4 regions of the Pseudoalteromonas sp. Scap06 genome follow, and region 2 is predicted to be linked to each of the others. Evidence: predicted binding sites of a transcription regulator. Region 2 holds the regulator's gene; each other region holds the start of a gene.

Region 1 (5,868 bases), 1.3 Mb from region 2:
GAAGCAGCATAGGATTGCTGGAAGCGCAGCAAATTAGCCGCCTCTTCATCTAAGTTTACGCCCGACAACGATTCGTACCAGGCTTCTGATTGTTGTGCTAAAGCATCAAATGCAGCACCATTGGTTTTTGCTTGACTGGTTACCACACCAACATCGGTGACTAATCCAGCATAGGCCTGATTCAATGTTTTATGATTATCAGCTGATGCGCTCGCTACTACATTTTGACGTACTAAATCGGTATTCTGTAAGTCAGCAAGTTTTTGGCCGTTGCGGTTATCATCAAAACCGCCTTCATTAAATTCTAAATTAAAGGTATCGCCCATTGCTGGTACGCCTTCAATATTAAAGTCAAAACCATAACCATCGTATGGTGCACCGGCTTGAGCGAGTATATTGTTAGCAGGCGGTGTAACTGTAAACGTAGTTGTGCCATTACCATCAGTAAGTTGATATTCGTTAGCATTGGCTGTTTTAACAATGCTAATAGGGCCATTTGCTAAACCCAAAGGATTACTAAAGCTGCCAGTGGTTACATCGGTAACATTACCCGGTGAAATAGTCCCTGTACCTGTATTATCAAGGCCGTCTGCTGTTCTAATTGGGGAGGCCAATGCAATGTCCTCACCTCGACCTGTTGTCAGCGATATATTGCCAGCCGCGCCACTGTTAAGTTTTACCTGAAATTGGTCACCGGCATTACCAGCTCCCGTTATATTAAGCTCTAAGCCAAACGCCTCTCCGCTAGTAATAGCAGCTGAGTCGATAATGCCACTGGGTGGAATAATTGCTAAAGAGGCTGCACCTAAAGGTTCACCTTTATTATCAATTGGCTGAATACTTACTTCGTTAGGATTACCCGTATAGGTGATCACAAAATCACTGGCTGGCAGTTCACTGCCTTTACCAGCCTCAACGGTTGCTGACATATTAGCTGTTCCGGTATTGGCTTGATAAACAAAAGCACTGACTGTTGGGATATCAAAAATATCCCCTCCGAGTTCACCGTTTGCATCCATACCTAAACGATTTTGCTGATTAAACGAATCAGCAAGCGCAATACCCATCTGGCCAATTTGATTTTGTGCCGGCACCAAAATATCGTCTCTAAATGCTAATAAACCGCCAATTTTACCTTTGAGTTTAGTAGGGTCTATATCGAGTGGCACAGCCTTACCGCCATTTACATCTAAGCGTAGCTCTTTAAAGTTAGCATCAGGATCGCCACTAATCGAAAACAAGTTAAATGACCCATTTTGCATAACAACGGCTTCGCCTGTGCCCATAAACACTTGTTTTTCACCATTAGGGCCATCAAGTGTTTCTATATCAATTAGCTCAGATAAATCACGTATTGCTTTATCACGCTCATTATAAGCAGAGCTCGCATCAGCTTCGTTTTTGGTACCATGAACACCCGCAATTTCTTGGTTCAACGAACTAATACTTTCGATTAACGTATTCGCCTCTTCTGAAAAAATCTCTAATTGCTCATTAACCACTGCTTTTTGCTCTGATACGATACCTGCAAGCCGATCCATTTGGTCAATCAGGTTTTGTGCATCACTCATCACCAATGAACGAGCAACCGTTGATGAAGGTTGATTAAGGGCTTCTTGCACGTTATTAAACATTGAGTTGATACTAGTTGATAAGCTGTTTGATTTTTCTGAAAAAATTTGATCAACCCGACTCGCTTCACTAACAAATTGATCAAAAAAACTTTTATTTGAAGTATCTCGATTTAATTGCTTTTGCGCAAACTCATTCAATAACCGGTACGTTTGGCCACGGCCTACCTGATTATCAATCATGGTGGTAAACTCGGTGCGCTCACGTACATACCCTTCGGTATTAACATTTGCGATGTTTTTACTTGTCGTTTGCAATAACTCAGAGTTTGCTCTTATTCCTGAATTAGCAATGTTTAATAAATTAAACGACATGTTACTCTACTCCCTGGCGGATCACGCTTGTGGCGATATTCTTCAATTCGTTACTGTTCAGCACTCTTTTTATTTTGTCTGCATAATTAGGGTCGGTTGCATAACCAGCTTGCTGTAAAGAGTCTAAAAATTTATGCGGCTTTGCCGTATTGTTTAATGCATCTTGATAGCGCGGGTTCTGTGTTAAAAAATCCACAAAATCATTCACGCTATCTTTTATCGAGTCATACGCTCTAAAGCTTGCTTGCTTTTTAACTGCAGCACCTTGTTCAAATTCTAAAGTGACCTTACTGGCCTTTTCACCCTGCCAACTTTTATCTGACTTAATATTGAATAAATTGTTTGAGCTATTACCATCACCTTTACTAATAATATGTTTACCCCAGCCAGTTTCTAATGCCGCTTGTGCGACCATAACCGCCGGATTTAAACCAATTTTTTTAGCCGCTGTTTTTGCGTGTTCCCACACTGTGCTCACAAATTCCTCAGCACTTTCAAATGTGCCAGACGCTATGTTTTGTTCGCTTTTTTCAGTTGAATCAACGAGCGGCACTTTTTCAGTGACCTTTTGATTTTCTTGATGAGGTAAGGTGCTACCCGCACGTTGGTCACTAAAGAAATCTGACGTTGTGCGAAGAACAGAGCCTGGCATAAAGTTTTTTCCATCTGGCGATAATTGCTGCACAATTAAATCTGCAAGACCCAAAGAGCCATTTGATGAAAGCTCTGTGGCCATTTGTTGGTCGTGCATTTCTTCAAAAAACTTAACGCCACTAGCATTAAACGGGCTTTCTTTATCTTCGAAAGCCTCATTGGCTTTACGCATACTTTTAAGCAGCATTTGGGTGAATATAGCTTCAAATTGTGCCGCCGCTTTTTTTAACGCCGCTTTAGATGCATCGGTTGATGCGTCACCGCTGTTTAAAGCATCTCGACGCAAAGAGTCTAAGTTGCCTAAATCAAAAAAGTTTTGCTTATCTAGATGATTTGTTTCCATCAGCTTTTTGACACAATAATTAATAATATCTAGATAATGCAATAATTGAGCCAGCGAGATTTTCAAAGGTGGGAGTAAGCAGGAAAAAAAAGTAAAAAACACCGCAATAAAATATTAAACGGTGTTTTTTAAAGGTTAAATTACAACAAGCTGACCGTTAATTGCACCAGCTTCTTTAAGTGCTTCAAGAATCGCCATTAAATCGCCAGGGGCAGCGCCAACTTCATTAATTGCACGTACTAAGTCATCAAGACTTACACCAGGGTCAAATACAAAAGCGCGTGAGTCATCCTGATCAACATCAATAATACTTTGCTGAGTAACCACGGTTTCACCCTCTGCTAAAGGATTTGGCTGCGCTACATTTTGTTGTTCCGCAATCGTTACTGTTAAACCACCGTGGGTAATTGCCGCAGGTTGTAATTTTACATTTTTACCTATAACAATGGTGCCGGTACGTGAGTTAACAATTATTTTTGCCGAAGTATCCGCTGGTTTAAATTCTAAGTTTTCAAGAGTTGATAAGTACGATACGCGCTGCGAGGCATCACGAGGTGCAATAACGCGAATAGAAGCTGCATCGAGTGCTTGAGCGCTATTTGGACCAATTAAATCATTAATGGTTTTCTCTAAACGTTTAGCAGTAGTAAAATCAGGACGGTTTAAATTAAAGGTAATATAGTCGTTTTGCATAAATGGGCTTTTAACAGCACGTTCAACGGTTGCACCATTTGGTACACGTCCTACCGTTGGCGTATTAATCACAACGCGACTACCATCAAGGCCTTCAGCGCCTAAGCCACCTACAATTAAACTGCCTTGAGCGATGGCGTAAACATTACCATCAACCCCTTTTAAGAATGTTTGTAGTAATGTGCCACCGCGCAAGCTGCCTGCGCTGCCAATCGATGATACAGTTATATCTATGGTTTGCCCTGGCTTTCTAAATGGGGGGAGTTCAGCATGAACAGCAACCGCTGCAACATTTTTAATTTTTGGCTTTAAACTAGAAGGTAACGTAATACCAAAACTATTAAGCATGCCTTTAAAGCTTTGCTCGGTAAAACGGCTTTGCTCACCGGTGCCTGGTAAACCAACAACTAAGCCATAGCCCACTAATTGGTTTGAGCGCACCCCTTCGACCATAGACACATCTTTAATTCGCTCAGCACTGGCAGTAAATTGCCAGCCTAGTAGCACCATAAAACAAAAAACTTTAAAACCATTCATGTCGAATGTCCTCTAAAAGGGAAACAATGAGCTACTAAAGAAACGCGTTAACCAACCTGGGCTTTGTGCCTCTTGTGTTTGGCCCTTACCTGAGTACTGAATACGCGCATTCGCAATTCGATTAGACTCAACGGTATTATCGGCATTGACATCTTGTGGACGCACTAACCCTTCTAAGCGAATAAATTCTTCACCGGTGTTTAACGTTAGCCATTTTTCACCGCGAATCACTAAATTACCATTTGGTAGTACTCGCATTACGTTAACCGAAATATCGCCAACTAAGCTATTTGATTGATTTGATTTTGAGTCACCTTTAAATGAGGAGTCACTGCCAATACCAAATTGAATGCTATCGCCGCCAATATTTACCGGTAAACCACCTAAGCCAATCACAGGGTCGAGGCTGGCATCGGTTTCTTTATCCGTTTCTGTTTTAGCTGCTTTAGTCGCTTGGGTTGACTCTTGTAATTTAACAGTAATGATATCGCCTGTTCGCAGTGCTTTTTTATCGGCATAAAGATCATTCGATAATTGAGTACTGAACAAAGAGCCGGTTGCGACTACTGGCTCCATATTAGGCTCTGGATACATAGGTGCATAATAGGGATCGTCTTGTACTACCTCATTATTTTGTGTAGCTACACAACCACTTAATAGTAAAGTCCCTACTGTAAATAACATAATATTACGCATACAATCCCCCAAAACTATAACTGTTGATTGATATAACTCATCATTTCATCAACGGCTGAGATCACTTTTGAGTTCATCTCATAAACGCGCTGCGTTTCAATCAAATTAACTAACTCTTCGGTCACATTTACATTTGATGTTTCAAGTGAACCTTGAATAATCGTACCTAAACCTTCAACCCCCGGATTACCTTGAACAGGCGCACCACTTACAGCGGTTTCGGTATATAAGTTTTGCCCTATAGGCTCAAGGCCAGACGGATTAATAAAATCACTAATCGTGATCTGACCAATAACCACGTTTTCGGCCTGACCTTTTACGCGAACTGACACTTCACCATCTTGAGATACGGTGATCGACTGTGCATCGTCAGGTACATTCATTTCAGGCTGAACAACATAACCAGCACCCGAGGTCACAACACGCCCGTCGCCGTCAGTAGTAAATTGGCCGTTTCGCGAATATGCAATATTGCCATCTGGTTGCAGTACTTCAAAAAACCCAGGACCAGAAATCATCCAATCCAATGAATTTTCAGTAGTGAGCATATTACCTTGCGAAAAGTTTTTTTGGTTAGCTACTACTTTAGTACCCGCACCGAGCATTAAGCCTGACGGCATTTCGGTATCTTGCGATGATCGACCGCCTGGTTGATTAATATTTTGGTAAAGCAAGTCTTCAAAAATAGCGCGGCTTTTTTTGTAACCTACTGTACTGGCGTTCGCTAAGTTATTTGATATAACCGATATATCAGTTTGTTGAGCGTCAAGCCCTGTTTTACTTATCCATAATGCTGGATTCATAATAATACCCTCACGTTAAAGTTAAACGATGCGCATCAGCTGCTCTTGACGTTCGTCAATCTCTTCAGCTGTTTTCATCAGTTTTACTTGTAATTCAAATTGGCGTTGGTGACTGATCATATCGACCATTTCATGCACAGGATTTACATTCGATTTTTCTAATGTGCCACCTAATACTTGTACATTGGCTGATGTT
Region 2 (5,868 bases):
CGCGAAGCTCTTCGTAACATGGGCAAAGCTAAACTCATTGGTAAAGGTCCAAATTGTTTAGTGCCAGAAGAAGGCAGAGATGAAAGGCAAGCCAAAGGCAGTAAAGGCAGTAAAGGCGGTCGTCCAGCGCTTACTCGTCATACTGGCTTTAGTCAGTTTAAAAAAGCCAACACTAAACCTAAGGTGGGCGGTAATCGCCAGCGCGCAAGGTAAAGTAACTATCGGCTTAAACAAAAACACCGCGTATTGATGCGGTGTTTTTGTTTATAAACGTTTATAAAAAAATTAAATCAATAACCAAGTTGCAGTGCCTAAAAAGGCAAATATACCAACAATATCAGTTACCGTGGTTAGTACCACACTGCCTGCAAGGGCTGGATCTATTTTCATTTTTTTAAGCAATAGTGGGATACTAGCACCCGCAATACCTGCTGCAACTAAATTCATAAACATAGCAAACGCTAAAACACCACCGAGTTTGAAATCCCATTGCCAAAGCGCAACGACACCGGCAATTAGGATAGACCAAACCATACCGTTAATCGCGCCGATAGCGAGTTCTTTTAATAATAAAAAACGTTGGTTAGTTTGGTTGATATGGCCCACCGCGATACCGCGAATAACCAAAGTTAAGGTTTGGCTGCCTGCAACCCCACCCATTGACGGGACAATGCCATTGAGCACAGCAAGAATTGGTAATATAGCTAAGGTGTTTTCAAAAAAGCTCGCCACAATTGCAGCCAGCAATGCAGTTAGTAAGTTTACACCTAGCCAAATTGAGCGCTTTTTAGAGCTTTTTAAGACCGGCGCAAAGGTATCTTCTTCATCATCAAGACCCGCTAAGCTTAATAAGCTATGCTCTGCATCTTCACGGATAACATCAACGATATCATCAATAGTAATACGACCAAGCAAATGCGCGTTGTCATCGACAACTGGTGCCGATATCCAGTTATGCCGTTCAAATAGTTGCGCTACTTCGCTTTCATCCATTGAAATAGGAATAGATTCACACTCTTCATCCATCAAGTCCTGAACAATTTTTTCAGGGGGATTAGTTAATAAAGTGCTCAGCGATAAGGCGCCTAAAAAACAGTTATGTTTATCTACAACGTATAAGTCATCAGTGCCCTCAGGTAGTTCACCACGTAAGCGTATATAGCGCAGTACAACATCTAGAGTCACATCAGGGCGAATAGTTACCGTATCGATATTCATCAAGGCGCCAGCAGAGCGCTCTTGGTAAGATAGTGCTTGTGTTGCGCGCTCTCTATCTTGAATATCCATGGCGCTAACAACGTCTTTATATACGGTGTCTGGTAGGCTACGTAGTACTTCCCCTAAATCATCATGGCCCATGTCTTCTGTTGCAGCAGCAATGTGCTCAGGTGCCATTTGCGCAATAATGCCCAAACGTACGTCTTCAGAGAGCTCTTCAAGTACATCACCCTGCACATCGGGATCAACCAGTTGCCAGAGCATACGACGAATTTTATGGGGAGATGATTCTAAAAGAAGTGCGGTATCACAAGGTGCCGTTTTTGCTAGCATGCGCCTAACTTGAACAAATTGACCACTATTTAGTGACTTAGTCACCTGTTTTAGTTGTTGTAGTGGAATATCTTGTTCTAAAGCTTCAGGCATTGGCGTCCTTAATTAAATTTTATTACACGATGATGGGGTATCGCTTTATCTTACTTTATATCAGTAAACTACCTCAACCACTATTAACCTTAGCTTATGAGCAGGATTACTCTTGCTCATTAAATCGTTGATCAATGAGCTCACCAATTGCATTAAGTGCAGGTTCTGCGTCAGGGCCTTCACATACTACCCTAACTTCTTTGCCTTGACTGCTTTCGAGTAGCATAAGAGCTAGTACACTGTCGCCAGCGGCTTGTTTATCGTCTTGAAATAACGTGATTGAGGCATCAAATTGCACAGAAAGCTGTGCCAGCACAGTAGCCGCTCTGGCATGCAGGCCTAATTTGTTTTTTATTAAAAATGTACTTTCTAACCGCATTAATATTCTCTCAAGCTTTATTCTTGTTCTCGGTGGCGAATTTTCACATTAGGATGACTCATTGCAAAACTTTCACCTATAGTTTGCGCTAAGTAAACCGAGCGATGCTGACCACCGGTACAGCCAATGGCAATGGTTAAATAGCTACGGTTATTTCTTTCTAAATGAGGCAGCCATGTTTGCACGAATGTTTGAATTTGCCATGTAAACTTTTGTACTATGCTGTGACTGGCTAAGTAGTCTTTTACTGGTTGATCTAGCCCTGTAAGCGGCTTAAGTTCAGGCTCCCAATGTGGGTTTGGTAAAAAGCGAGCGTCAAATACATAATCGGCTTCTTTAGGTATACCGTGTTTAAAGCCAAATGACTCAAAGGTAATGATCAGTTGTTTGTCTTTTTTACCGAGTATTTTTTCACGGATAGACTCAGCAAGCTGATGCACACTTAAGCCTGTGGTATCAATCATATAATCGGCACGATTAATGAGTACATCAAGGAGTTGTTTTTCTTTTTTTATTGCTAAATCAAGTGGCAGAGAATCAATAGAAAGAGGATGAAGACGGCGTGTTTCTGAAAAGCGTTTGATTAAGGTTTGATCGTCACTGTCTAAATAAAACACCGTTGGCTTAGTAAAACCAGGCAAATATTCAATGATTTCATTAAACTGTTGTTGTTCTTTAGGTAAGTTACGCACATCAACACTTACAGCTATTTTATTGTAGCTGTCGGAAACACTACGAACAAGAGAAGGTAATAAATTTAAAGGTATATTATCTACACAATAATAACCTAAATCCTCAACAACGCGTAACGCAACAGATTTACCAGAACCTGAGCGACCACTTATAATTATTAATTCCATTTATCACCCTTTATTATTGCTACGGTTGACTTACAATGATCTGGTACAGCTCATTGTCGGATTTTGCCGCCCGTAATTGCTTACAAAATTCTTTATCGTTGAGCTTTTCAGCTATAGTGGCTAAGGTTTTTAAATGCTGCTTATTGTCACCGTCGGGTACAATTAAGGCAACAAAAATGTCGACCGGTCGATTATCTATTGCATCAAAATTAATAGCCGCTTCGCTCACTAATATAAGTGCAAGAGGCTCTTGTACACCACTCATACGACCATGAGGAATTGCAATTCCTCGGCCTATACCTGTGCTCCCTAGTTTTTCTCTTGCTGTTAATGCATTAAGAATATCTTGTTGAGCTAAATAGGGCAGTTTATTGTGAGCCAATTCACTGATAAATTCTAAAATTCTTTTTTTACTATTAAAAAGGACCGCAGCTTTACTGCAGTCCTGACAGATAAGTGAGCTTAGTTTCATAGTGTTAGTGTCGAGCAAGTTTCTCTTTGTGTTTAATTACTTGACGATCTAGCTTGTCAATCAGCGAGTCTATAGCGGCATACATATCTTGGTGTTCAGTAGAAGCAAAAATCTCAGCGCCACTAACATGAACGGTTGCTTCGGCTTTTTGGTTTAGTTTTTCTACATCGAGAATAACGTGCACATTCGTTATGTGATCAGTGTGCCTCTGTAACTTCGAAAATTTACTATTTACGTAGTCTCTAAGCGAGTCGGTAATATCTACATGGCGACCAGTTAAATTCAGTTGCATAAACATTTTCCTCTTTGTTGTACGCCTTAAATCAAACTTTTACGTTGATTTGACGGGGGAATAGCTAGAGATTCGCGATACTTTGCAATAGTTCTCCTTGCTACTTTAATTCCTTGCTCAGCCAATATATCTGCAATTTTGCTATCACTCAATGGTTTAGCTGAGTTTTCTGCAGCGATTAATTTTTTAATTAATGCGCGTATTGCTGTTGAAGAACATTCACCACCATTTTCAGTGCTTACATGGCTGGAAAAGAAATATTTAAGCTCAAAAATACCGCGTGGTGTATGCATGTATTTTTGCGTAGTAACACGTGAAATAGTCGACTCGTGCATTTCTACCATTTCGGCTACGTCATTAAGTACCATAGGCTTCATCGCCTCAGGACCATGTTCAAAAAAGGCCTGTTGTTGCTGCACAATACAGTTGGTTACTTTAAGCAGCGTGTCGTTTCTACTCTCTAAGCTTTTTATAAACCATTTAGCTTCTTGTAAGTGTGAGCGAATGAACTGGCTATCGCCACTTGATTTGACCGTACGAGACATAGCTGCATATTGGCTGTTTACCCTAATTTTAGGCATGCTATCTGGGTTTAGTTCAACCACCCAACGGCCTTTCACTTTTTTAACCGACACATCAGGAATAACGTACTCTGACTCTTCTCTAACGATAGTGTCTGCCGGTTTTGGGCTAAGGGTGTGAATTAACGTCATGACCTCTTTAAGCTCATCTTCTTTGAGCTTAGTTTTCTTCATTAACGTGCGATAATCACGCGCAGCCAATAAATCAATGTGATCAGTTAAGATCATTTTTGTTTCGTTTAAAAAAGGCGTGTCTTGATCAAACTGATTCAATTGAATACACAAACACTCTTGTAAACTACGCGCGGCTATTCCTACCGGATCAAATAGCTGAATACGCTTTAATACCGCTTCTATTTCATCAAGTTCAACTTCATCTTCTATGTCGTTCTCTTGATTAAAGCTCTCTAATATTTCTTCACAGCTAAGAGTTAAAATGCCCGAATCGTCCACGGCTTCTACGATAGCAATCGCGATGGCTTCATCAGTAGGGCTAAACGGTGTCAGTTGCAATTGCCACATTAAATATTCATGTAGCGTTTCAGTTGAAGAGCCTTGATAAATTGATTCATCTTCAGGCATTGGTCCTGATGAAGAGGCAGGTGCTGCGCTCATGTATTCATCCCATGTAACATCCATTGCCATATCATCGCTAATGGTGTCTTTGGTCATGGCTTCGCCGCTATCTTGCTCATATTCGCTAGGTTTTTCATCAGCTGAAGCACTTAGCGTTGATTCTTCGATATCGGCTTTTTGTTCGTTTTTACCCGCAGCATCTTCACTGTAATCTTGTTCTTCAACTTCAAGCAAGGGATTGCTATCGAGCGCTTCTTGAATTTCTTGCTGGAGATCCAATGTACTGAGTTGCAATAAGCGAATTGCTTGTTGCAACTGTGGAGTCATTGTAAGTTGCTGGCCCATGCGCAGCTGTAATGATTGCCTCATTTATCTCTAACAATCCTTTTAAATTAGTATAATTAATATTAGCAGATGCTTAGTGTAATAACACACATATTAGAGCTTGAACTGCTCGCCTAAATAAACATCGCGTACCGTTTTATCGTTTAATACATATTCTGGAGTGCCTGATGCAATTAACTCTCCATGAGAAACTATGTAGGCTTTTTCACAAACATCAAGAGTTTCGCGTACGTTGTGATCTGTGATCAATACGCCAATTCCTCGATTTTTAAGGTGTTCTATAATTTTTTTAATATCTAATACAGAGATAGGATCAACCCCTGCAAAGGGTTCGTCTAATAGTATAAATTTAGGATTTGCTGCTAATGCTCGCGCAATTTCAACACGGCGGCGCTCACCACCTGATAGGGCCATACCTTGGCTGTCACGAATATGTTGAATACTAAATTCATCAAGTAAATTATTTAAGGTATCTTCACGTTGCTGCTTATTAAGCTCTTTGCGTGTTTCTAAAATAGCCATTAAGTTTTGGTAGACCGTCAGCTTTCTAAAAATCGATGATTCTTGTGGTAAATATCCTATCCCTAGGCGAGCTCGGCTGTGCATTGGTAATAAAGTGATATCTTGATCATCGATTGATATTTTGCCTTTATCGCTCGGTACAAGGCCTACAATCATGTAAAAAGTCGTGGTTTTACCTGCGCCATTGGGGCCAAGTA
Region 3 (5,868 bases), 360 kb from region 2:
CACCCCTTTAATGGTGCATTTAAAAACCGTCACTTCATTTGCCATGCTGACAGTGCAGGCACCTAAACAACACAGTAGTAATATTAGCTTTGCCATGGTTAAACCTAAGCTGGTTTAAAGTACCATTTATAATGCACTAAGTTGTAACACCATACAATTTGTTTAATTTAATAGCCTAAGTCAAGTACGCTTTTCAAAACGAACAATTCCATAGGTTGTTAAAAATTTAGGCACAAAAAAACCACAATTAAGTGGTTTATATTCAGTAATGGTGGAGAGGGAGGGATAGGCTTGCTTACATCCATGTAATCAATCGCTGCGCGACGCTTGCAGCGGCCTAAACTATTCCAGACACTTTATCGAACCCAGTCGAGGGCTCTCACCCTCCCAATTAGCAGCAAAGCTTATTTTTGGGCACAAAAAAACCACAATTAAGTGGCTTATATTCAGTCATGGTGGAGAGGGAGGGATAGACTTGCTTACATCCATGTAATCAATCGCTGCGCGACGCTTGCAGCGGCCTAAACTATTCCAGACACTTTATCGAACCCAGTCGAGGGCTCTCACCCTCCCAATTAGCAGCAAAGCTTATTTTTGGGCACAAAAAAACCACAATTAAGTGGTTTATATTCAGTAATGGTGGAGAGGGAGGGATTCGAACCCTCGATAGAGCTACAAACTCTATACTCCCTTAGCAGGGGAGCTCCTTCGGCCACTCGGACACCTCTCCGACGCATTATTCTGCGTGTTATTAATCGGGATAAAACCAATTAATAAAAATAAGTGGTGGAGAGATAGGGATTTGAACCCTAGAGGGGCTATAAACCCCTGCCGGTTTTCAAGACCGGTGCATTCGACCACTCTGCCATCTCTCCACGTCGTGATGCAGGATAATACTTAGGTGAGTAGTCTGTGTAAATAGCAAAAAGATCGTTTGCTTAAAAAGTGAGCGTAAATGCGGTTTTTTTTATAAATAATGAAGATTTAAGGTGATTTTTAGCTATGAGGTGGCTGGCAGCAAACTGGAGGAGCTAAAGAAGAGTCTTCATTTAGAGGTTGGGTGTTTGCTGCAACAATACAAAATCATGGTTGGGTGATTATTTGTATTGAATTGCACCGCCAAGTGCTAATTTTTTTCCGTAACGATTAAGTTTAGCTAGCATTTTTGCTTTGCGATTAGTTGGCTTAACGGCAACGTGAGTTGTGGCTGTTTGGTTAAGTGTATTAATTGGATTCATTTTATTCGCTCCGTGGTTGTGTCTGTTGAAAACATGTGCATTTTGCACGCAGGGTGGTTAAAAATAAAGCGATAAAAATTGCTGGTGAAGCATTAGTTTTTTTAATCCGAAACTGGTTTATTAATTTATCGTTCAACTACTGATTTATTATTTTTTGTATAATTATTCATCCTGGCTCATTGCTATGTCGCTTTTATATGGGGTCTTTTCGATTTTTTTGAGTTTAAACTGTTTATAAAAAGAGTTTTTTGAATATTTATTCAGATTAAATTATTTTGTATTGGTTGGGCTTAGTTTTGCTTTATTCAAAGATTTAACATGTTATTTATAGGCGGTTAATTATTTATCAGATAAGAGCAGTAAATAAACGATAAAAAATAGTGTTGCGAAGTTTTTAAATTATAAAAAAAGTGCCTAGGTTACTAGGCACTTTGGAGTTAGTTGCGTTTTAAAGCGCTTCTAACCGGGGAGCGCACCATCTCATGGATATAAATCTAAAAAGATGGGTTTAATTATATTTGCAATTAGGGCTTACAATCATCAGCTTGGGCGGTATTTTAAGTGATCTAGAGCGAAGCGAAGATTATACTTTGGTTTGTATTTTACTATGAAGCCACAAAACAATGCTGCACAGCAAGAGTAGATCCGCTCAACGGTCTATTATTTGAGTTAAATGGTTTTAAGTAGGATATAAAACGCAAAATGCGGCATAGCTTAAAAGCAAATGTCGCAAAGGGAGATTAATGTGGGGTATTACTCTATTAATGCTGTTTAATAGTAAATAACTCATAGCCCTTAAGTGCAGGAACTTGAGCGGTTAGTTGCGTTTCTTGTTGCGCTATTTCAACAAAGTCATCACATAATGAATTTGCACGCTTTTCTAGTGTTTTGGCATGCAGCTCTACTTTTTCTTCTATTTGTGCGCCCATATTTTCCATGCGCTCTTCAAATGCTTGCATGTCACCGCCTGAACTCATTAACTCAGAGCCCAATGCCACTAAAATGCTGCCCATTGATTCCATTACTGCTGATTCAACCGCTGTTTCTATTTGCTTTTCAAACTGCTGTTCAAAGTTTTCACCAAATTGAGTAAAGCTTTGTTGACCCATTACAAAAGTACCTTGCTGATAAAAGGTGCTTTCGACTTCTTGATGAATATCGTCCATTAAGGTTGAAATATTATCGAGGCCGTCAATATTAAACGCATTGGCAACTTCTTCTAATGCGACACCTGCAATTTTAACCCCTTCAAGGGCAATATTGGCCACTTCAGGTAATTGTACGCGTAAATTGTCTGTGTAGTCGGTCATTGCTTGGCGCTGTGCACTATTTAATGCTACTTGCTCGCCATTGATAGACAGCTCACCTTCAGCGGTAAATAGCATGCGCTGATTATTGGCTTTAAAAATTTCTAACTCATTGGGTTTGATGCGTACATCATTCTTAAATTCAACGTTACATTCATCGTTACTAAATGAAATTGAAGAGTCGTTCGTGTTATGAGCCATTGCTACTGGGGTGCACATTATTGCGCTAACTAATAATAATTTTTTCATGTTTATTCTCTGTTTTTTGCTGATGATAATTTACTTATAACAAGTTTGGTGCCAATTATTTTTAATATTTTAAAACAATGACTTGAGATTCTTTGAATGCTCTAAAGTCGAAAGTGTACTCATTGAAAATACTAAAATGTGGTCAAAATAACCAACAATTAAATGCTAATAAATAAAATTTATCGATACGATAAAAAACTCTCACTTTCCACAATTCAAATTTAACGCTATTTATTCACAATACTGACACAGAGACTATTTAGGATAGCTATGTGGCTTTATTTTGACGTAAATTTGTACAGCTAATTTATGTTGAACATTTTAATTTCACCAATTATCGCGATATAGAAATCCGTAATTGGTCTCAAACACTTTATGGAGTGGGTTGTGGGTAAGACATTTAGTTACGATGCGCTAGATGATGATTTTGTTGAAGACGAATACGAAATGGTCGGGCGTAATCAACACGACAAGAAAAAGCAAAAGGTGAAAAGAAAGTTAGAGGATTACCTTGAGCAAAAACGCTTGCGTAAAAACCTAGGTGAAGATGACTTAAACGATTATATTGATTAGGCTGTCGCTAGTACAAATAAGCGCTGTAGTTGGCAATAAAGAGGCTTTGTGCCTCTTTATAGTTTTTTGGGGTTAAGCCTTAGCTGCGAGTAATGCTTTTTCAATTACTTTTTCTAGTTTTTCAGGTTTGGTAATGGGCGCAAACCGTTTAATGGGTGTGCCATCTGCCGCTACTAAAAACTTAGTGAAGTTCCACTTAATTTTTCTTGTTAAAAACCCCGGGAGTACAGATTTTAAATAGCGAAAAACTGAATCTGTATGTTGGCCATTTACACTCACTTTTTCTGCGACTAAAAAATTAACCCCGTAATTTATTAAACAACCTTGCGCTATTTGCTTAGCGTCGCCAGGCTCTTGTTGACCAAATTGGTTACATGGAAAGCCTATAATGACCAAACCTTGGCTTGCATATTTTTCGTGTAATGCTTGCAATGATTGATATTGATAAGTTAATCCACATTCACTTGCGGTATTTACGATTAATACAACTTTGCCTTCAAACTCTTTAAAGTCGATTGGCTGGCCTTGCAGACTAGTAGTCTTTAGTTGATGGAATGGGTGCATATAAATACGCTTATTATTTGTTTATTTTGCATAGTCTAACCTTTGTGTGATGATCTACAAAGTCTAAGTCACTTCTAGAGCGCTTGCTGCTAATTTAAAATTAAAAACAGCCCCATTCCGGCCAAGGTCGTTAAGTAAATATTATGGGTTTTGTAAGCAACAATAACAGCAACGATAGCTGCACTGAGATAAGGGTTTTGCCAGTTTAGGTTTATACCTTCGTCATTTATAAATACAATTGGCACCCAAATCGCCGTTAGTACCGCAGGTGCACTAAAGCTTAAAAATTGCTGCATTTTTGGCCCTACTTTAAATGGTAAGGCGCGGTGTAAGAATAAATAGCGAGTAAAAAAAGTAATACATGCCATTAGTAAAATAGTGGTCATCATCTTTTGTCCTCCTTATTTTGCACTAATCGGGTAACAACGTAACCTGCGCTCATTGCTAGAAGCGCAGAGCATACTAACCACAATTCAAAGCCTGTGCTTTTTAATAAAGTGGCACTGATCCCTGCAACAATAACAGTGACTAAAGTAGCTAAGTTTTTTATCCCTGGAACTACTAAGGCAATAAAAGTCGCTGCAATTGCAAAATCGAGTCCTAGATTGGTGAGGTCTGGGAGCATAGTACCGGCTACAATGCCAATCAGGGTCCAAATATTCCACGTAATATAAAAGCTAAAACCTGCGCTCAATGCATAAATTAAACGGATTTTAGTACGATAGGCGCGCGGGTGGTGCGAAAAAGCAAATAGTTCATCAGTTAACACAAAGCTGACAGGCAGGCGCCAACGCATGGGCTGCTCAATTACTTTGTGACGAACCGCCAAGCCATATAAAAAGTGGCGAGAGCTAATAATAAACGTGGTAAAAAGAATGGTTAGTAGAGGGGTGTTACCAGCAATGAGCTCTATTGCAACCAGCTGTGCCGAGCCCGCAAATACCAGTAGTGACATGGCTTGAGTTTCAAAGGGAGTAAAGCCGTTTTGTATTGCCAACGAGCCACATAAGATACCCCAAGGAATAACCGCTAAACACAGCGGTAGCATATCTAAAAAGCCTTTTAATACTGGTTTTTTAATTGACTGCATGTGTTTGACTCTGTGCATAGGTGGAAAGACTCATCGGGATACCTTAATATTGAGAAGCTAAAATAGTTAGCGTTTTAGATGATACTTTTTTTTAGGGAAGGTGCAATGTTTAAGGTAAAAGTGTGGGATGGCTTTGTAAGAAGCTTTCATTGGTTATTAGTATTGAGTATTGCTGCGCTTTATTTTAGTGCAGAAGAGGGCATGATCGAACTTCATTTTGTGGTTGGCTTTTTTACTTTAGCGCTTATTTCAACACGGATTATATGGGGCCTATTTGGCAGTAAAACAGCAAAAATATCGGTATTACTGCACTCTCCTAAATCGGTGCTTGCTTCTTTTGCTGGCAAAAAAACAAATGAGGTGGGCCATTCTGCACCAGGTAGTTATATGGTGTTATTATTTTTTATTCTGATCATAGCGCAGCTAGTAAGCGGTTTAATGAGCAGTGATGGTATTTTAACAGATGGCCCGTTAGCGCAGTATGTATCGAGTGATACGATTGATTTGGCCAATTGGCTGCACCATATTAATTTTGATATTTTATTTTATGCGATTATTTTGCATGTTGTGGCTATTATTGCTTACAAAATTAAAGGCAAGCCTCTGGTCAAAGCAATGATCACCGGTAATAAAGCACTAGCAACAAAAAGCTCAGAGCCAGAGACAAAGTCACCATGGGTTGCATGGGTTATATTTTTGGTACTACTGGTTTTATTAATGAGTACCTGGGGAAGTGAGCATTTAAGTTATTTGCTTAGTTAAAAAAAGTGGCGCTAATACAGCGCCATTTTTGTTCTTAATACACCGTATATATTAGTCTTTGAATTGCTTATGACAATCTTTACAG
Region 4 (5,868 bases), 1.3 Mb from region 2:
TCATTGGCTCTAATAAAAGCCCTTGTAAAAATATCGAGCGAGCGTGAAGCTTTATATTTTTTTCTATTAGCTTATCGATGATTTCAGGTTGTATAAAACGTTGATCTAACCAATTTACAGGAGCTTGAACCAGATCTAAATTAAACCTTTCACTAAGTAATTCAAGCTCTTTAGGGTTATAAACAGAAACACCTATTCGCTTAACTATGCCTTTGGCTTTTAACTGCTCTAGCTGCGAAAAATAGTCTTCCCCTGAACTGCTTAAAAGCAACTCACAATTATGAAATAACACTGCATCAATTGACTCACAGTTCAGATTTTTTAAGCTTTTTTCTACCTGCGCGTGAATATTTTCACCTGATACTTTAGTAACAATAGATAAAGCTTGGCTTAAACCCGATTGACCAATATTACTCTCGCTACTACCATAAGCCGATGCCGTATCAACAACTGTTATACCAGCGTCTAGTGCGAGGCTGAGTATTCGTTTAACCTCATCAGTTTTAACCTGTCCGACAGTATTACTAATGCCATAATCTAAACCAAATTGGGCGGTTCCTAAAGCGATTTTCATAGTTGTTCGGCTAGTGTTTCTATTATGAAATTTTGTTCTGAATTAGTTAATTCAGGATGCAAAGGTATAGTGAGAGCGCAACTGTAATATTTTATTGCATTTGGAAAGTCATTTGCCTTAAAGCCAAGCTCTTTATAATAAGGTTGTATATGAATTGGAATATAATGCAAATGACTCGTTATGCCTCGCTCTCTTAAACTACAGATAAGAGACTCATGTTTTACAACTGCGTCACCAGACAAGGTTAAAATATATAAATGGTAACTAGAGTAGCTTTGTTGTGATTGAGTTAAATGATTAATAGGCAAGTCTTTTAATTTGCTAGAATAGACTTTAGCCAGCTGGTTGCGCTTTGTAACAAATTCATCGAGCTTTGAAAGCTGGCTAAGGCCTAATGCCGCTTGCAACTCAGTCATTCTATAATTAAAGCCGAGTTCAATTTGCTGATAGTACCAAGGGCCATGACTTGGTTCGGTCATTTCACTCGGGTTGGCTGTAATTCCATGGCTACGTAAACGCTCCATTCTTTTAGCAAGTTGTTTATTGTTTGTTACCGCCATGCCTCCTTCAGCTGAGGTGATTATCTTGACTGGATGAAAGCTAAATACGCAAATATCTGAAAACTCACAACTGCCCACTGGGCTGCCTAAATATTTTGCACCAATAGCATGTGAAGCATCTTCAATAACCTTAAAGCCATATTCAACTGCAAGTTGATATATAGCCTGCATATCACATGACTGACCTGCCAGGTGAACTGGGATGACTACCTTTGGTAAACGATTATTTTCTTTAGCAATAATAAGTTTTTTTTCTAACTCATCAGTGCACATATTCCCTGTTGCTACATCAATATCCACAAAATCTATTTGAGCACCACAGTAAAGTGCACAATTTGCAGAAGCAACGAACGAAATAGGGGAGGTCCATACAATATCGTCTTTCCCTACATTTAACGCTAAACATGCAATGTGCAATGCCGATGTGGCACTGTTTGTTGCACATGCATAGGTGCTGCCACAATATTTCGCAATGGCTTGCTCAAAAGCGGGGACTTTAGGGCCTTGCGTTAACCAGTCGGATTTTAAGACATCAACTACTGCGTCGATGTCTTGTTGAGAAATAGCTTGTTTGCCGTAAGGGATCATGGAGTAATAACTTTTAAACTAATGCTTCAATGTTGAAGGCTTCAATTTCTTCAATCGTCATGTAATGAGGGTTGTTTAAAGAGTTATATTCAAAGCCTTGCTGAACTTTTTTTCCCTTTTCATCAAGCGCATTTACTGTAAAGTCATTACTACGACTGCTAAATTTAATGCCTGGTGCAATAACAAAGTGATCGTTATATTCATAGGTTTCAAAACACAGATCGGCAGGGCACATAACCTCATGAAGTTTCTCGCCTGGGCGAATACCAATAATTTTAATAGGTAATTCAGGAGCCATTGCTTTTGCTAGGTCCGTAATGCGAATTGATGGAATCTTAGGTACGAAAATTTCACCACCCAACATGCGCGCGAAATTTGTTAAAACAAAATCAACGCCTTGTTGAAGGCTTATCCAAAAACGGGTCATTTCATCATGAGTGATAGGAATATGATCACGACCTTCATTAATAAACTTTTGGAAAATAGGCACAACGGAGCCTCGCGAACATACTACATTACCGTAGCGCACCACTGAAAAAGTGGTTTTATGGCCGCCAGCAATGTTGTTTGCCGCTACAAATAATTTATCTGAAGCCAATTTAGTGGCACCGTATAGATTAATCGGGTTGGCTGCTTTATCCGTAGAGAGAGCTATGACTTTTTCAACGTTATTATCAAGTGCTGCATTAATAACGTTTTCTGCGCCATTTATGTTGGTTTTTATACATTCCATTGGGTTGTATTCAGCGGCAGGTACCTGCTTAAGGGCTGCAGCATGGATAACGTAATCAACGCCACGCATTGCGCGATTTAGTCGTTCTTTATCTCGAACATCGCCAATAAAGTAGCGCATACAAGGCTGATCAAAATCTTGCTGCATTTCAAACTGCTTTAGCTCGTCACGAGAAAAGATAATAATTTTTTTGGGGCTGTACCGTTCTAATAATGTTTTTACATACTTTTTACCGAACGATCCTGTTCCACCTGTTATTAAAACTACTTTTCCATCAAACATGTGATTTTCTCCACAGCTAACCAGCCTAATATTGCCAAATCTATTTTAAAAGTTAGATTTATACTTATTTACAGCTTTTTTATTTTTTTGATTACCAACTATTTTAACCGCTAATAGTTGCTTTTGATTATCTATTTTAACAGATAGCTGTTCTATTAGGTTAATTAAAAACTCAAGTTCAGTAGCTGAATAATGAGTTTTTTCTCTAGAAAGTGAGCTACTTATGTGAATATCAAGTTTATTATGAATATTCAGCGCTTGCTCAATATCCCAATCTTCTGAGTCAGCAATCAAACTTACTAGATCATTGCAATATGCTCTAGTCTCACTATCTTTAACTTGTGAGCTTGTAACCCGCTTTAAAGACATTATAGTTGTGGTTCTCTTTGTTCAAATGGAATTGCTTCCCAACCTGATTTTATTTCCTTAATCAAGGTAATTACTTCATCAATTTTTTCTATATCGTTCTCGAGGTTTGCGGTTAGTAAGCATCGCTGACAATAATCATATAAAGAGTCTAAGTTAGTTGATACTTCATTATTATGTTCAAAATTTAATACTTGCTGCAAAGCACCAAGTAGCACAATACAATCAGAGATTGCGTTGCCTTTTTTTTCTAACTCTTTACGTTCAATAAACCCTTTAGCAGCTGATAACTTACCAACAATATTAACAAACACGAGTTTGACTTGATCATAAGGCGTCATTTCTTTAACGCTGCTAACTGTAATTTGACGGTATTTATTGATTGATGCGTGCGCCATAGGTAATTCCTTAAATTTTAATTACATGTGTAGAACCTTAAGCAAGTTTAGTTCCAACATAAGTTTGACTATTACTTATCGGCCAAAACAGTCACACCTTTAAGTAATAATAGCAGTTTTTATGAGTTTCTTCTGTGTGAAATCGTATCATTACTGGTGGCAAAAATGTGTTAGGTAATTCATCCTAAGTGGGTAGTCCGTTATAAATAGTTAAAGAGTTATTAGTTATAAAGTATTGACTTTTCAGGCGGTGTGTCTGTTTTTTGGCGTTAATGTCAAAAAATCGCCGCTATTACTTGCATCCAAATCCAACTGGCTTACAATTTGATTAATAAAACAAATTAGTGAAATAAATGGCTCGCTAAAAAATGATCTTAATTTTAGATAATAATAATAATCGCTCTATTGGATTATATGCATCGCTTACTTTTATTGGTGAGGCGGTACAGTTGCAAACAGAAGCTGACTTTGAGCAGGCATGTAGTCACTATCAAAACAAAGAATGTATTGTGGTGTTAGGGGCGCTGCAATCTTTAGATCATGAAAGTTTAATTAAACGCTATCCAACATTTCCTTTTTTACTGATTGGTGAAACGCTCAAACCGCTACTGAGTCTCGCCAATGTTGTTGGACTAATTTGTGAGCCATTTACTCATGAAGTTACCACTCAGTTACTCCATGATTGTCAGCAATATCAGCGTATGCTGCCTCATGAGCATCAACATAATAAAGAAAAAAGCACCTTTGATGGCCTTGTAGGTGAAACCAAAGCTGTAAAAGATTTACGCTTTTTAATTACTCAAGTTGCTAAAACCGATGCCAACGTGCTTATTTTAGGTGAGTCGGGCACGGGTAAAGAAGTAGTTGCTCGTAATGTGCATCTGCTTTCTAAGCGTAACAAAGGCCCATTTGTACCAGTAAACTGTGGGGCAATTCCTGCGGAGCTACTAGAAAGTGAACTATTTGGCCATGAAAAAGGTGCATTTACCGGGGCTATTTCAGCACGTAAAGGCCGGTTTGAATTGGCGCAAGGTGGCACGCTATTTTTAGATGAAATAGGGGATATGCCGCTGCAAATGCAGGTCAAGTTACTGCGAGTACTACAAGAGCGTAGCTATGAGCGCGTTGGCGGTACCAAAGCGATTCAAGCCGATGTACGTGTTATTGCTGCAACCCACCGTGATCTTGAAAGCATGATTGAAAAAGGCTCATTCCGAGAAGACTTATACTATCGCTTAAATGTTTTTCCTATTGAGAGTCCATCACTTGCTCAACGTGCAGAAGACATCCCTTTGCTACTTAAAGAGCTAATGCGCCGTGTAAATGAACAAAGCGGCACTACGGCTAAGTTTACAGAGCGTGCTATTGATAGTTTAAAAGAGCATTCTTGGCCAGGTAATATTCGTGAGCTCGCTAACTTAGTTGAGCGTATGGTTATTATGTTCCCAGACAAGGTGGTTGATGTTCCTGATTTACCTAATAAATACCGCTACATTGAAGTTGAAGCCTATGAGCCACAGTACCCAGAAGAACTGATGGAGCGTGATGCGTTTAATGATATTTTTAGTGGCGGATTCAGCGAAGACGAAATAGACCTCGAAGATGATTTTGCTCAAGCGGCACCCGGTTTATTGCCCGATGAAGGTATTGAGCTTAAGGAGTACTTAGCTGAGCTTGAAATTAACTTAATCACCCAGGCATTAGAGCGCTTTGATTACGTTGTTGCCCGTGCTGCTGAAGTACTAGGCGTAAGGCGAACCACACTGGTCGAAAAAATGAAAAAGTATAATCTTTCTAGGGATTGATTAAAACCGCTAATAAATTGAACTGTAGTTAATAAAGTTCTATGTTATTTTTAATTTTGGCTTTAAAACTTGATTTGCCTCCCATTAAATAGTGACAATTTAATGGTGTGCGGTGCTCTTTTTCTTATTGTACACTCCTAAGTTAATGAATAATCTAGCATGTGTTTTATGCAGGTAACGCTTTCTATACAAAGTAAAGTAAAATAAGGTTAAAAATGAACGAAGCAATCGATGGAAATAGAATGTATGGGTGGGCAAAGGAGCTATTTCCAATCAATCGAAGCCTTACAGGTGATGGTGTAAGAGAAACATTGAGATATATCAAACAGTTTGTACCGGAACTGGTTGCACATGAGGTTCCTTCAAATACTATCGCTTTTGACTGGAAGGTACCGCAAGAGTGGAAAGTAAATAACGCATACATAATTGATCCTAATGGTAATAAAATATGCGATTTTAAAGTTAATAACCTACATCTAATGGGTTACTCAGAGCCTGTTAATAAGACACTTTCTTTAAAAGAATTACAAGCCCACCTTTACAGTATAGAGGATATGCCTGA

What was found. The regulator sigma-54, encoded in region 2, starts transcription at its own class of promoters, with help from an activator protein. The targets are predictions, from matches to a motif close to GTTGGCACGNNNNTNGNNT.
Region 1: a site for sigma-54 is predicted at 2,980-2,998, ahead of flgJ (flagellar assembly peptidoglycan hydrolase FlgJ). Genes of this name have one in related genera too.
Region 3: a site for sigma-54 is predicted at 2,832-2,850, ahead of FLM47_RS00305 (YggN family protein). Genes of this name have one in related genera too.
Region 4: a site for sigma-54 is predicted at 3,541-3,559, ahead of fliS (flagellar export chaperone FliS). Genes of this name have one in related genera too.

Annotation. Positions count from the first base shown of each region.
Region 1 covers NZ_CP041330.1:2,474,622-2,480,489, forward strand. Annotated here, with positions in the region: gene flgK (flagellar hook-associated protein FlgK) at 1-1,946, opposite strand, end outside; gene flgJ (flagellar assembly peptidoglycan hydrolase FlgJ) at 1,948-2,943, opposite strand; gene FLM47_RS11520 (flagellar basal body P-ring protein FlgI) at 3,079-4,173, opposite strand; gene flgH (flagellar basal body L-ring protein FlgH) at 4,186-4,869, opposite strand; gene flgG (flagellar basal-body rod protein FlgG) at 4,884-5,672, opposite strand; gene FLM47_RS11535 (flagellar basal body rod protein FlgF) at 5,694-5,868, opposite strand, start outside.
Region 2 covers NZ_CP041330.1:420,853-426,720, forward strand. Annotated here, with positions in the region: gene FLM47_RS01950 (YgiQ family radical SAM protein) at 1-213, shown strand, start outside; gene mgtE (magnesium transporter) at 286-1,644, opposite strand; gene FLM47_RS01960 (HPr family phosphocarrier protein) at 1,751-2,023, opposite strand; gene rapZ (RNase adapter RapZ) at 2,041-2,883, opposite strand; gene ptsN (PTS IIA-like nitrogen regulatory protein PtsN) at 2,903-3,355, opposite strand; gene hpf (ribosome hibernation promoting factor) at 3,360-3,647, opposite strand; gene FLM47_RS01980 (RNA polymerase factor sigma-54) at 3,674-5,173, opposite strand; gene lptB (LPS export ABC transporter ATP-binding protein) at 5,243-5,868, opposite strand, start outside.
Region 3 covers NZ_CP041330.1:56,091-61,958, forward strand. Annotated here, with positions in the region: gene FLM47_RS00285 (RNA-binding protein) at 1-96, opposite strand, end outside; tRNA gene FLM47_RS00290 (tRNA-Ser) at 638-730, opposite strand; tRNA gene FLM47_RS00295 (tRNA-Ser) at 785-875, opposite strand; gene FLM47_RS00300 (hypothetical protein) at 1,098-1,238, opposite strand; gene FLM47_RS00305 (YggN family protein) at 2,000-2,794, opposite strand; gene FLM47_RS00310 (PA3496 family putative envelope integrity protein) at 3,182-3,367, shown strand; gene FLM47_RS00315 (glutathione peroxidase) at 3,440-3,931, opposite strand; gene FLM47_RS00320 (AzlD domain-containing protein) at 4,021-4,320, opposite strand; gene FLM47_RS00325 (AzlC family ABC transporter permease) at 4,317-5,021, opposite strand; gene FLM47_RS00330 (cytochrome b/b6 domain-containing protein) at 5,127-5,783, shown strand; gene FLM47_RS00335 (cytochrome c) at 5,835-5,868, opposite strand, start outside.
Region 4 covers NZ_CP041330.1:2,452,973-2,458,840, reverse strand. Annotated here, with positions in the region: gene FLM47_RS11435 (aldo/keto reductase) at 1-574, opposite strand, end outside; gene pseC (UDP-4-amino-4,6-dideoxy-N-acetyl-beta-L-altrosamine transaminase) at 571-1,722, opposite strand; gene pseB (UDP-N-acetylglucosamine 4,6-dehydratase (inverting)) at 1,736-2,737, opposite strand; gene FLM47_RS11420 (hypothetical protein) at 2,783-3,106, opposite strand; gene fliS (flagellar export chaperone FliS) at 3,106-3,501, opposite strand; gene FLM47_RS11410 (sigma-54-dependent Fis family transcriptional regulator) at 3,870-5,306, shown strand; gene FLM47_RS11405 (DUF4910 domain-containing protein) at 5,522-5,868, shown strand, end outside.